Regions from separate parts of the Bradyrhizobium sp. IC4060 genome, predicted to be linked through region 2. Evidence: riboswitches for the same ligand, from Rfam matches in the RefSeq annotation. Region 2 holds a riboswitch; the other holds the start of a gene.

Region 1 (6,471 bases), on a different contig from region 2:
GGGAGGCGGCATCGACCTTGAATGCTGCCTGGCACGCACGATGCTCGCCGCCAGTATCGTCACAAACGGTCTTAATAAACCGAACATTAAATGAAGGCATGCCCCTCTCTTCCCGTGGTTCGCTTATCTACTATTCTGCCATTCGCACCGAGAGTACTTGATCTGCCTCAAGCAGCACCCCAAGAGGTCTGTCCGCTCGTCCGAAGATAGATCCAGATGTAACAGCGCGGCGCGAGCCGCTTATTGTCGCGAAGAACAGGGATGGCCTGTCTGTCCTACCTGCCTTATCGCACGACGCTTTGAGCCGAGGGGCAGCGCCTCTCAGGAGCCTCATGCCGACGACCGGGAAAATCAAGTGTTTGATCGAGGATTGTCTCGCAGAGACGATCGAGGGCAACATGCACTAGCATTGCAGGCGCGCGCGTGCAGATTTTCCATATGCGGCGGCGAGGCACTATACGCGCAGGCGATCGTGCAGCAATCAGGCAAGGAACCCCGATCTTGCATCCGACAGTCCACCAGCCGCCGCCACAGCAAAGCCGATCATAAGGCTTGTCGCAGCCCACGTTTCCACGAGCCCAGGTCCGGACTTCAGTGCCAAACCCTAAGGGTGGGATCAGCCCCGGCAAGGCTACCGACAATGAAAGGCGAACAATCGTTTGACCATCCGCGTGCACGGAGCAATGAGGAAAAATGCTGCCGTAACCCTTGGAGCGTGAGTTGCGCCTCAAATCAACACGCTGGCGTCTTGCAGAGAGTGCGAGGCCCTGGCGGACTCCCGAGTTCGGACATGTCGACTGCCAACGCGGGCGTCTGTGGCACGTAGCTGCCGCTCGAGCTCAACCACTCCGGATGGACTGGCCTTTTGACCCGCATCAATGCTGCGGCGACTCCGTCCTGATAGCAGTCATCTTCTAGTAAGGTCATACGCATGGCGGAAAGAACGACTTGAGCCCATGATGCTTTCATGTCCGGGTACCAGCGATCACTTTTTAGGACTCCTTCCGGACGCAGCCGAGCCGCGGGTCGATGACCTGCACATGATAAGTTGCGCCGCTTGCGATGGCGTCTACTTTATCGACCTGCGGACAGGCCCGATTATGGGCTCCGAGCGAAGCTACGTTCATTCTAATGGTGTCAACCGAATCCGGCGTCTTCGCGCGCTCGCTGGAGCGCGTGGTACGCGCGCGAGAGCGCGGCTGAGGTCGCCCGCACACCCACGCCATGACGCTGCAGAACACGGAGATGTGTCACCAACAAGAGATGTGACATGACGGAAAGCCGGACCATCTACCCCGCCGCGGGCCGGATTGCTGGAGCTGCAGACCAGTTTAGTTCGTGCAGAACAGTTACAAATACCAACAGCCGAGGTCTTGAGCTGACCCAGATCGATTCGACTGAAGCTCAGGCCTTGTTTCCCGGCGGAAATCTAAATATTTCGGTTCGCGAGCGGACCGTGTTCCGTACCAACGATGCGACGGCCGATAGCCCTCTGCCGCGGCTCACGCCATCGATACCGCGCGCCGTCCGGTCTAATCGGGCAGAGCCTGTTCGCGCGGAAACCAAGCGATGTTCGCAATGTTCACAAGGTTGTCTAAATTTGTCAGCTCGCAGCGATGAACTTCGTCCAGGATCTAATGGCGATTCGATCTGGGAGCGGCTCGAAATCATGCCGCCCTTCGATCAGGATCTGGAGATTGCCGTGATCGAGGGCAATTCAATTCACCGGGTGGTCTTTCCTTGTCGCCGGGTGTTCGGCGGATGGATCAACGCGAATACCGGAGAGCACGTCGCCGTGCAGCCGACGCATTGGCGTATCTGGCTCGGATAGCGGCGGCCATCCTGCACAATAGATTGGCGTGAGTTGAGGCAGGAACTGGGTTCGGCGTCCTCTCGTCGGAAACTATCTAGAGTTTCCTGAATGAGAGCGCCTGACGGGAAACATGTCCGAGCGGACCGATTGTGGTGGGGGCTTGCGGTGACCGTCCGGCATCACTCCTCGCATTGCTGTCGCAACCGTTCCCAATGTACTCGCGAGCGACACACCTCTGTGTAGATTTTGACTCTCAGACCAAACGATCGCTTACCACGTCATAATTAACAACGATAAATGTGTCGATATGAGTCCATATTTTCGGCGAATGTTTCTCGCCTTGATGAACCGTCGGCTATTCTCTCTCGGCCAAGTAGCGCGACGCGTCAGCGTCGTTCCTCCGGGTTCACCTCCTTCGGACCACCAACTGGGGCCTGGCATTTTGGTTGGCCCCAAGGCTTGCTCGAGATTGCGGAGAGCGCAAATGACCACAAGCAAATTCGCTTGGTCGAGAACAGACCCGAGCGCGGGATCAATGGTTTTGCGGATCGGATGCTGCACGCAGTTCGCGGGCGGCAGCGACCATGTTGGTTAGCGCAGGTCGAACCTCCTCCCAGTTGCGCGTTTTTAGGCCGCAGTCCGGATTGACCCAGAGCTGCCATTCCTGCAAACGCGTCCGAGCCAGTACCATCAGCTCCTGCATTTCGCCCACCTCGGGAACGCGTGGAGAGTGGATGTCGTACACGCCCGGTCCGATTTGATTTGGATAGTCGTACTTGCTGAATGCGTCCAGTAGCTCCATTTTCGATCGCGACGTTTCGATCGAAATGACATCCGCATCCATTGCAGCGATCGCACCGATGATGTCGTTAAACTCTGAGTAGCACATATGTGTATGAATTTGCGTTTGATCGGCAACGCCCGATGAGCAAATGCGGAAGCACTCTCCGGCCCAATCGAGATATGCCTTCCACTCCGATCGGCGCAAGGGCAATCCTTCGCGGAGTGCCGCTTCGTCGATCTGGATCATGGCCGCACCGGCATTCTCGAGATCGCGGACTTCGTCGCGGATCGCGAGCGCCAGCTGACGGCAGACCTCGCTTCGAGGAATATCATCGCGAACAAACGACCAGTTCAGGATCGTCACCGGTCCGGTCAACATCGCCTTCATCGGCTTGCTAGTTAGTGATTGCGCATAGCACCACCAGTCCACAGTGATCGGCTTCGACCGCACTACATCGCCAAACAGGATCGGGGGCCTGACGCAGCGCGAACCATAAGACTGTACCCATCCCTTCCTGGTAAATAGGAAGCCGCCGAGTTGCTCGCCAAAGTACTGCACCATGTCATTGCGCTCAAATTCGCCGTGCACGAGGACGTCAAGACCGATGTCCTCCTGCCAACGTACGGCGCGGGCTATCTCCTCCTTGATGAACCTGCCGTATTGTTCGTCGCTCATCGCGCCTAGCGCATGCGCCGCACGAGCATTTCGAACCTCTCTGGTCTGCGGAAACGATCCGATTGTCGTGGTGGGAAAAGCTGGTAGTCCAAAGCGCGCCCTTTGGATCTCGGAACGACGGGCAAATGGGCTTGCGCGCCTGCGCATCGTCTGGTCGATCGCCCTCATCCGGGTAGCGACATTGGCATCATGGATCTTCGGCGAAGTCCGGCGGGCAGTCGCAGCGCATTCCGAATCGGCAAGAGCGAGCCCAACATTTTGGTCGCCAGCGAGTGCTCGCGCCAGGATCGCAAGCTCACGCATCTTCTGAACAGAGAAAGCAAGCCAGCTCTTGACGTCGGACGTGAGCCCGGTCTCGAGTTCAACATCGACCGGCACGTGAAGCAGCGAGCAGGATGGAGCGAGCTGTACACGGTGCTTGCCGAGCTTCGCAATCGCGGGCTCCAGCCGCTGACGAAGGGACGACAAGTTCGACCGCCATACATTCCGGCCGTCGATGACCCCGAGCGACATGACGAGATCACTTCGGCCGACAGCGACGATCTTATCCAACAACTCTGGCGCTCGAACTAGATCAAAGTGCAGACCGGAAACCGGGAGGCTCAATGCGGTATCCAGATTGTCGCCTAGCTCGCCGAAATAGCTGGCAACCATGATCTTGATAGCCGGTCCCTCCTTTGCGAACCGGTTATAGGCATGTAGCAATGATTTTCGCACCGCTTCGTCCAGATCAAGGACCAGGCAGGGCTCGTCAAACTGAACCCAACTTGCCCCTCGTTCGGCCAATTCATGCAGAACGTCGATATAGACCGGTATCAAATCATCCAGTAGGGAGAGGGGCTGGAACGCGCTATCGGCACTCTTACCGAGATTTAGGAATGTGACGGGCCCGATCAGGACAGGGCGGGTTTGAAAGCCTAGAGCCTTTGCTTCCACATACTCTTCAATGGGTTTGCGAGAGCAAAGTCTGAACCCCTGTCCCTTGTAAAACTCGGGAACCATGTAGTGGTAGTTGGTATCAAACCACTTAGTCATTTCCTGCGCGGGTGCGCCAGACCCCCGCGGGCCCAGACCGCAACTCGCATCCTGATCGTCGCATTGTGATCCGCGAGCCATGGCGAAGTACGTCTTGAGGGAAACGGATTCTCCTTTCGAGGCGTAGATCTCCGGGATAGCGCCAACCATGACACTTGTATCGAGCACCTGATCATACAGCGAGAAGTCATTCGACGGAATGACCGTGACGCCGAGAGACTTCTGACGAGCCCAGTTCGCTGCGCGCAGGCCGGATGCGTCCTCGAGCAACTGCTGTTCGCTGATCTTTCCGGCCCAGTAGCTTTCAAGAGCGAATTTGAGCTCACGCCTTGGACCGATGCGTGGCGTACCGAGCGTAGCAACCGGAAGAGAGAGAAGAGACATAGTGTTAACCCCTGTTGGGGACAGAGGCCATGGCGGACGCAGGCAGAGGAAGTCGCGCGCGCGACGGCTGCTTGGCGCACCACCGAGACACCCCGCCCGTGGACCAATCTATCGTCGGGGCAGGTCTCCTGGCTCGCTGGCTCATCGCTGCTGTCCGGCCTTCCCAAAGCCGTGCGGGCTTCAGTGACATCGTTGGACAGTAGCTCGCCGCTCACAGTTGCGGGGGCAGCGCCGGCATTTGGACCGGCTTCCCTCTTAGCTCCGGATCAAGTGGGATTCGGAGAACCTCGACGAGCTTGGATTATCGGCAGGAGGACTCTTCCGTCAACCTCTCAGATTATGTGCCACGCTATCTGCGACATCTACTAGGCGAATGACCGTCCATCTCTATGATTCTCTAAACAGAGCTGTCGCAATCAGAGATGTCCTTGTCAGATGTCGGAGTGCGACTCGGAGCTGCCTTGAGGCGACGCCGCCCGCCCCATCAATGAAGGGACAAAACCAGCCCGCGTAGCGGCGATTACCGCCGTTTCGAGCAGAATGCATTCGATGCGGCTTCCGATTTCCAGCGGTTCGCCCAGCACATCCGCTGGCCAGCTATTTTCTCGACTAGAGGATCCCCATTGAACACGTCAAGGCAGGAGGCGCAATCTAGCAACATACGCGGCGAGCAGGTTGATTTTCGTGCCAGCCAGACTTCTCGGCTTCGTATCGCCAGCCATCATGTAGGCCGAACGCCGACGGCAACTTTAGCGAACCACCCGGTTCAATGACGGCAAACACACCGTCGAATCTCATCAGGCACTTGGCATCGAGGCGCTCACCTCTTCCGCAAACTATCTGTGCGGGACAAGGATGCACAAACTACGCCGATACACTGAATGGAAACATCGAAACGTGCGCAGGTCGGAAAGTCGACAATAGGGACATAAAACCCCGTGCAAATCTCCGCCTGCTGCCTGGCACGAAGAATGCAAGCCCCTCGACATGCCCAGTCTCTTCTGCTGGGGATGTCCAGCTCAGCCAATTGACGCTGTCGCTGGCTATGGAAGTTAGCGGCGCGTGACATAGAGGGGAGCGCCTGCCCGCGCGGGACAGCCGCGGGTGCCCCGTCGCGTCTCCGTAAACTTCTTGCGCTCGCTCATAGCAGGTTCAAGGTTGCCCGCCTTGAAAGATGTACGGATGAAACGTGATAGGCCGAGGGTTATGAAGAGAATGTCGGGAAGACCCGCGCTATGGCTTCGCATGGGCGGACTTCTAATCTGCCTAGCCTGGCCGGCTGCCATGAGTAACACTATTCGCGCCAGCGACAACCCACTTGTCGAAAGACTCAAGTCAACGTGGCGAGCGCAAGATGGTGAGACGATAGAACAAATCATCTCCAATGTCTCGAAGGTGGCACAGTTCGTCCCTCAGATGTGGGGGGTCGCTGAACTTGGCGAAAACGACCATGTTTTCGTTTCGTGGACCAGGCACCGAGACAACAAATCAGACGAACAGTACGCTATCACCTGGAAAGTCGCGCTCGACGGTACGATTGAGCTTGCGTCAACCTATGCGAAGCCGATGGAATTGGGCTGGCGTGCCCTAGCGCTCTCGCTGATCGCCAAAGAAGTCGCAGATGGTGAAAGGGACGCAAATCTTAGCTTTCTGCATGATCCAAGTAACTTCAACTTTGTGACTACGCCGCAAGGCCGGCTCGGCGATCTTCTGCGGCAGGGCCGATGCACTATCATTGAACCTGTTGGGGTCGACTACTTACCCAAGCAGAATGACAAGC
Region 2 (6,471 bases):
GCCAGAGATAGAATGCGACATAGGCGTGGCGCGGCGTGCAGGCGAGATCGTGATAATCGGCATCGCGCGAGGCCGCGTCGCCGCGCTCGGGCTGGACTGCGATGACCGACCGGCCGCACGCGATGGCGGCGAAGTGGAACGCACCATCGCGGCAGCTCGGGTCGTTTTCCACCGCGCCCCAGGCGCGCGCGAGATCGTCCTGCAAGGATTGCGGCAGGCGCGACAGCCCCGCTCGATAATCGGCGACGCCCCAAGTCAAACTCTGCTTCAACAGTGTCTCGCCGAGCGCATCAACCGGCGCAACGTCGAAGCCGACCTCAGCGACATCGGAAATCAAAGCCTCGACCGACGCCAACGCGTCGAGACCAACGGCGTGCGCGATCTGATGCGGACGGCCCGGATAATTCGAGAGCACGATCGCCAGCCGCTTCTCGCCGGCGGGCTTCTCCGCGAGGCGACGCCAAGCCGCGACGCGCGTGGCAACGGCGTTGACGCGCTCTTCGTCGGGCCTGTGCGCTAGATGCGCGAATTGCAGATCGGGATCGCGCTGACCGGCCGATTTGAAACTCACCACGCCTGCGAACAGGCGGCCGTCGACCTCCGGCAGCACGACATGCATCGCGAGATCGCCGGGCGACAGGCCACGCAGTGATTCCGCCCAATCCTCGCGCCGCGCCGTCGAGAGCGCGACCTGGAACACCGGACAGGACGCGGCATCGAACGGCGTCGTGCCGTCATCGCCAAGGGCCGAGAACGCCGTCGCATTGACGATCGCCGCCGCAGGATGTTGCGCCAGATGCGCGCGCAGCCAGTCGGCAACGCCCGGCGCCTTCAGCGAGGTGACGAACACGCCGTAGGCGTCAAATCCCTTCTCGCGCAACGCGGCAATCAAGGCGTCGACCGGCCCGGTATCGGCGGCCGTGAGATAGGAGCGATAGAACGTCACGAGTGCGCGCGGCTTGCCCTCGCCGCCCGCCGGCGCGGCAATGACGCCGCGCGCGGGATCGTAGAATCCCATCTCGGGCACGGTCATCTCGCCGATGACCGGGCCGGCATAGAGGCCCGAGGCCAGCGCGAGCTGCGCGATCGCGGCTTGCGCGGCGACCGGGCCACCGGAGTCGCAGAGCACCTTGAGCCGCCGCAGCGTCGAGACCGGCAGGGTCGAGTACGCATCCAGCCGCGCGTCGTCGCGGCCGTCCGCCGGCAGCACGGCGAGCACGATGTTGCGCTCTTGCGCGAGTTGCTGGAGCGCCGCGAGCCCGTATGCCCAATAGGACTCCCCGCCGATCAGGCGCACCAATATGCCCCGCGCCTGCGACAGCGTCCGTTCGATATAGGTGTCGACCGACAGCGGATGACGCAGCTCCGCGAGATTGGCCAGCCGCAGCGACGGCAGGCTGCCCCGACCGCGGCGCCAGCCGGCCGCAAACGCGGCCAAATCGGAATCCGAATACGAGAGCACCACGAGATCGGCCGGGTCCTGGCCGATGTCTCTTGGCGTCGCGGTCTCCTCGAGACCGCGGCTCTCGCGGAAGACGACGTGCATCAGATGCCAGATCCTGAAAGACCAAGTCCTGCCTTGATGGCGGCCTCGTCGATATCGCCATGCTCGCCGATCACGACGAGCTTCGACTGTCTGAGACCCGCGCCCCATGGCTTGTCGAACTGATGGCGCACCCGCTCGCCGACCGCCTGCAACAACAGGCGCATCGGCTTGCCAGCGACCGCGATGTACCCCTTCGCCCGCAGCACGTTCTGCTCGCGCGCCAGTTTCTGGACCGATGCGACCAGCGCGTCGATGTCGGCGACCTCCGGAAGGTCAATCACGACCGAGGCAAAATCATCGTGCTCGTGCTCCTCCTCGCCGTCATGATGCGATGGCCGCGCGGCGAGATCATTCTCGGCGGCAGCGCCGAGGCCGAGAATGACGCGCGCATCGATCGCACCGTCGGTGACCGGCAGCATCGGCACGCGGCGCGGCATCTCGGCGGTGATCGCCGCTTTTGCGGCTTCGATTCCGGCTGCGCCCGCAAGATCGGCCTTGGTCAGCAGCACGATGTCGGCGCAGGCGATCTGGTCCTCGAACACTTCCGACAGCGGCGTTTCGTGATCGAGATTGTCGTCCGCCGCGCGCTGCGCTTCCACCGCAGCCGGATCCGGCGCGAAGCGGCCGGCGGCGACAGCCTCGGCATCGGCCAGCGCGATCACGCCGTCGACCGTGATGCGCGAGCGGATCTCCGGCCAGTCGAACGCCTTCAGCAGCGGCTTCGGCAGCGCCAGGCCCGAGGTCTCGATCAGGATGTGATCGGGCCGCACCGGCCGCGCCAGCAACCGCTCCATGGTCGGAATGAAATCGTCGGCGACGGTGCAGCAGATGCAGCCATTGGCGAGCTCGACGATGTTCTCCTCCGGGCAATTCGCATCGGCGCAGGACTTCAGGATCTCGCCGTCGACGCCCTCGCTGCCGAACTCGTTGACGAGCACCGCGAGCTTCTTGCCGCCGGCATTGCTGAGCAGATGCTGGATCAGCGTCGTCTTGCCGGAGCCCAGGAAACCCGTGACCACCGTAACCGGGACTTTTGCGAGCGAGTTCATTCAGCGGCCTCCGGCACGACGGTAACAGGGGGAATACGGGCAAGCGACTGCTTGCGGAAGATTTCGGGACGGCTGCGCCATGGCACGATGCCGTCGGGCGCCGCCGCGTAGGCCGCAGCACCTGCGACCACGTCCTGCGCATTCGCATCGGACAGGCGGCCATAGACATAGGACCAGCGGCCGGGCGCGCTGAGCGCGACCGAGCAGCCCTGGCTGCACGCCGACAGGCATTCGACGGGAACCACGCTGACGCCCTCGGGCACGCCGGCCTCGAGAATCGCGCCATGCAGGCGCTTGCCGGGCGTCGTCTCGCCCTCGCCAAGCGTCTGGCCGGCGCGGCAGGTGATGCAGACATGAAGTGTGACGGTCATCGCCTCTTCCAGATAACAGCGGGAGGCGATGAGGCGCACGGACCATTCTCCTGAAGGCCCGCTTCCCCGTCGCGGAACACCCCGTCCGCCGGTCCAAAACTCGTCCGCGCTGGCAGGTCTCCCGGCTTGCGGAGCAGGGTTTTGGCCCTTCGATCCCCGCCTTCCCGATCCCAAAAGGAATCAGTGGCTTCGGGCATCTCTCCGGTCACGGTCGCGGGGGCGGCTGCAGTTTGGACCCAAATCTTTGCGGATTCGGACCCTATCGCATTCCCTCTTCGCCTGTCATAGGACAGGAACCAACGCCAGGCCACCATTTGCCGGTGGCCGCCACTTGTCAAGCCGAAGGACCGGGACCGATGACGCCTGAACCGGAAACCCACACGACCGAGGAAACCGACGCCCGCCACGCCGCCAAAATGGCGAAGAAGAAGGCCGCTCGCGACAAGATCATGGCGACCAAGAGCGGCGAAAAGGGCCTGATCATCGTCCATACCGGCGCCGGCAAGGGCAAATCCTCCTCGGCTTTCGGCATGATCGTCCGCTGCGTCGCGCATGGCTTCCCTTGTGCGGTGGTGCAATTCATCAAGGGTGCCTGGGATACGGGCGAACGGCGCCTGCTCACCGACCATTTCGGCGAACTCTGTCAGTTCCATGCGATGGGCGAAGGCTTCACCTGGGAGACCCAAGACCGCACCCGCGACATCGCTGCCGCGCGCGCCGGCTGGGAGAAAGCCAAGGAGCTGATCCTCGACGAGCGGCTGCGCATGGTCGTGCTCGACGAGATCAACATCGCGCTGCGCTACGACTATCTCGACATCGCCGAAGTCGTCGAATTCCTGACGACGCAAAAGCCTGCGATGACGCATGTCGTGCTCACCGGTCGCAACGCCAAGGACGAGTTGGTCGAGATCGCCGATCTCGTCACCGAGATGACGCTCGTGAAGCATCCGTTCCGCTCCGGCATCAAGGCGCAGGCCGGCGTCGAGTTCTGAAGTCATCATGGCACGCGCGCTGATGATCCAGGGAGCCGGCTCGGACGTGGGCAAGTCGCTCATCGTCGCCGGCCTCGCGCGCGCCTTCGCGCGCCACGGTCTGCGGGTGCTGCCGTTCAAGCCGCAGAACATGTCGAACAATGCCGCGGTCACGGTCGACGGCGGCGAGATCGGCCGCGCCCAGGCGCTGCAGGCGCTCGCCGCCGGCGTCGAGCCGCACACCGACATGAACCCGGTGCTGCTCAAGCCCGAGACCGATGTCGGGGCGCAGGTCGTGGTCCACGGCAAGCGCATCGCGACCGCACGCGCGCGCGACTACGCGGCGATGAAACCGTCGCTGATGGGCGCGGTGCTGGAGAGTTTCGAACGGCTGAAGGAGCGCGCCGATCTGGTGCTGGTCGAAGGCGCCGGCAGCCCGGCCGAGGTGAATTTGCGCAAGTCCGACATCGCCAATATGGGCTTTGCCCGCAAGGCGAATGTGCCGGTCGTGCTGGTCGGCGACATCGACCGTGGCGGTGTCATCGCCCAGCTGGTCGGCATCAGGACGGTGATCGACCCCGACGATGCCGCGATGATCTCTGGCTTCGTCATCAACAAGTTCCGCGGCGATCCCACGCTGTTCGACGACGGCTACAGGCTGATCGAGCAAAAGACCGCATGGCGCGGCCTCGGCGTGCTGCCCTGGTTTCCGCGCGCCGGCGAGCTGCCGGCCGAAGACGCGCTCGGCCTGCGCGATGCGCGCAAGCCGGGCCAATGCAAGATCGCCTGCCTGGCGCTATCGCGCATCGCCAATTTCGACGATCTCGATCCGCTCAAGCTCGAGCCGGGTGTCGATCTCGTGATGGTGCGTCCGGGCGAAGCCATTCCCGGCGATGCCAGGCTCGTGATCATCCCTGGCTCAAAATCCACCCGCGGCGACCTCGCCTTCCTGCGCGCGCAGGGCTGGGACGTCGACCTGTTCGCGCATTACCGCAGGGGCGGCCATGTGCTCGGCCTCTGCGGCGGCTATCAGATGCTGGGACGCAGCGTCGCCGACCCCGAAGGCATCGAGGGGCCTGCGGGCGACACGCCGGGCCTCGGGCTTCTCGATATCGAGACGGTGATGAGCCCGCAAAAGACCCTCACGCGCGTTGCGGCCGTGCACGCGGCGACGGATCAGCCGATCCAGGCTTACGAGATCCACATCGGCCGCACCGACGGCCCGGATCGCGCCCGCCCCTTCGCAAAGCTCGACGGCGAGCCGGAAGGCGCGATCTCAAGGGATGGTCGTGTGCAGGGCAGCTATCTGCACGGCCTGTTCACGTCGGATGATTTCCGCAAGGCCTACCTCGCCAAACTCGACATTCCCGCAGGCGACGAGCCCTATCACGCCAGCGTCGAAAGCGCGCTCGAGGCGCTGGCCGATCACATCGAAAAGCATCTCGACGTCGAAGGCCTGCTCGCGCTAGCGCGCTAGGGCCTCGGCAAGGCGCGTCCATTCGGCTTCGCTGCCGGGGAGCCCGAGGCGCAGCCATGTCGGCTGTTGCGCGAACACGCGGGACCAGATGTGGCTGCGCGCGAGCCTCTCCTGCGCAGCCACCGCGTCGGCCGTTTCGTACAAGCGAAACAGCGGTGTGCCGCCGATGAGCCGCCAGCTTCGCGAATGCGCCATTGCATCGAGGCGAACACAGTCGCGCGCGAGCCGCGCCGACGTCGCCTCGGCCCAAGTCTGATCGCGCAAGGCACGACAGCCGATTTCGATCGCCGCGCCCGAAACAGGCCATGGACCCGACACGGCGGCAAGCTTGTCGATGTCGGCGGCATGACCGATGGCGAAGCCGAGCCGCAGGCCGGCCAAGCCATAAAACTTTCCGAACGACCGCAGGATCAACAGTCCCGGTCGATCCGCGTCGGGTGCAAGCGACAATTGCGGAATCGGGTCCGCAAAGCTCTCGTCTACGACGAGACGGCCGACGCGCGGCAACAGCGCGAGCAGATCCTTGCGCGAATGGCACCGCCCGTCGGGATTGTTGGGATTGACGACGATGGCGAGGTCCGCACCCGCCAGCGCATCGAGCTCGGCAACCTCCTGGACGTCCCGGCCGGCGGCCGACAGGACGCCGGCATATTCATTGTAGGTCGGCGCGAGGATACGCGCGCGCCCGGGCGCCGCGAGTTGCGGCAGCAATTGAATGGCGGCCTGAGCACCGCCCATCGCAACGATCGGTGCGCTCGTGCGGTAGCCGTGCCGCGCCGCCTGATGCAATGCCTCGATCTCGGCGCGTGATGGCAGCGCGCTCCACGCGCGCGCGCTCACCTCGCCCACGGGATACGGCAGCCGGTTGATCCCGGTCGACAGATCGATCCAATCCTCTGCGCGTCCGCCGAAACGCCGCTGGGCCTGGTCCAGATTTCCACCGTGCTCGCGCATGCCCCGTTGTTTCACGCGAAAGCCAGGATCGCAAGCAGGCCTGCGACCAGCAGCATGGCGCGGCGATAGACCGTCAGCGCCTCGACGATGTCGGCGGCGCGCG

What was found. A riboswitch is a leader RNA that binds a small molecule or an ion and turns the genes downstream of it on or off. The one in region 2 is predicted to bind cobalamin.
Region 1: linked by a shared signal. The riboswitch ahead of metE (5-methyltetrahydropteroyltriglutamate--homocysteine S-methyltransferase) and the one ahead of I6F16_RS05195 (DUF1636 domain-containing protein) in region 2 are both predicted to bind cobalamin.

Annotation. Positions count from the first base shown of each region.
Region 1 covers NZ_JADYVJ010000023.1:54,117-60,587, forward strand. Annotated here, with positions in the region: gene I6F16_RS35435 (hypothetical protein) at 1,271-1,831, shown strand; gene metE (5-methyltetrahydropteroyltriglutamate--homocysteine S-methyltransferase) at 2,346-4,691, opposite strand; cobalamin riboswitch at 4,792-4,996, opposite strand; gene I6F16_RS35445 (nodulate formation efficiency C protein) at 5,976-6,471, shown strand, end outside.
Region 2 covers NZ_JADYVJ010000001.1:1,091,270-1,097,740, forward strand. Annotated here, with positions in the region: gene cobN (cobaltochelatase subunit CobN) at 1-1,546, opposite strand, end outside; gene cobW (cobalamin biosynthesis protein CobW) at 1,546-2,595, opposite strand; gene I6F16_RS05195 (DUF1636 domain-containing protein) at 2,592-2,966, opposite strand; cobalamin riboswitch at 3,060-3,282, opposite strand; gene cobO (cob(I)yrinic acid a,c-diamide adenosyltransferase) at 3,323-3,958, shown strand; gene I6F16_RS05205 (cobyric acid synthase) at 3,966-5,414, shown strand; gene cobD (threonine-phosphate decarboxylase CobD) at 5,403-6,368, opposite strand; gene cbiB (adenosylcobinamide-phosphate synthase CbiB) at 6,380-6,471, opposite strand, start outside.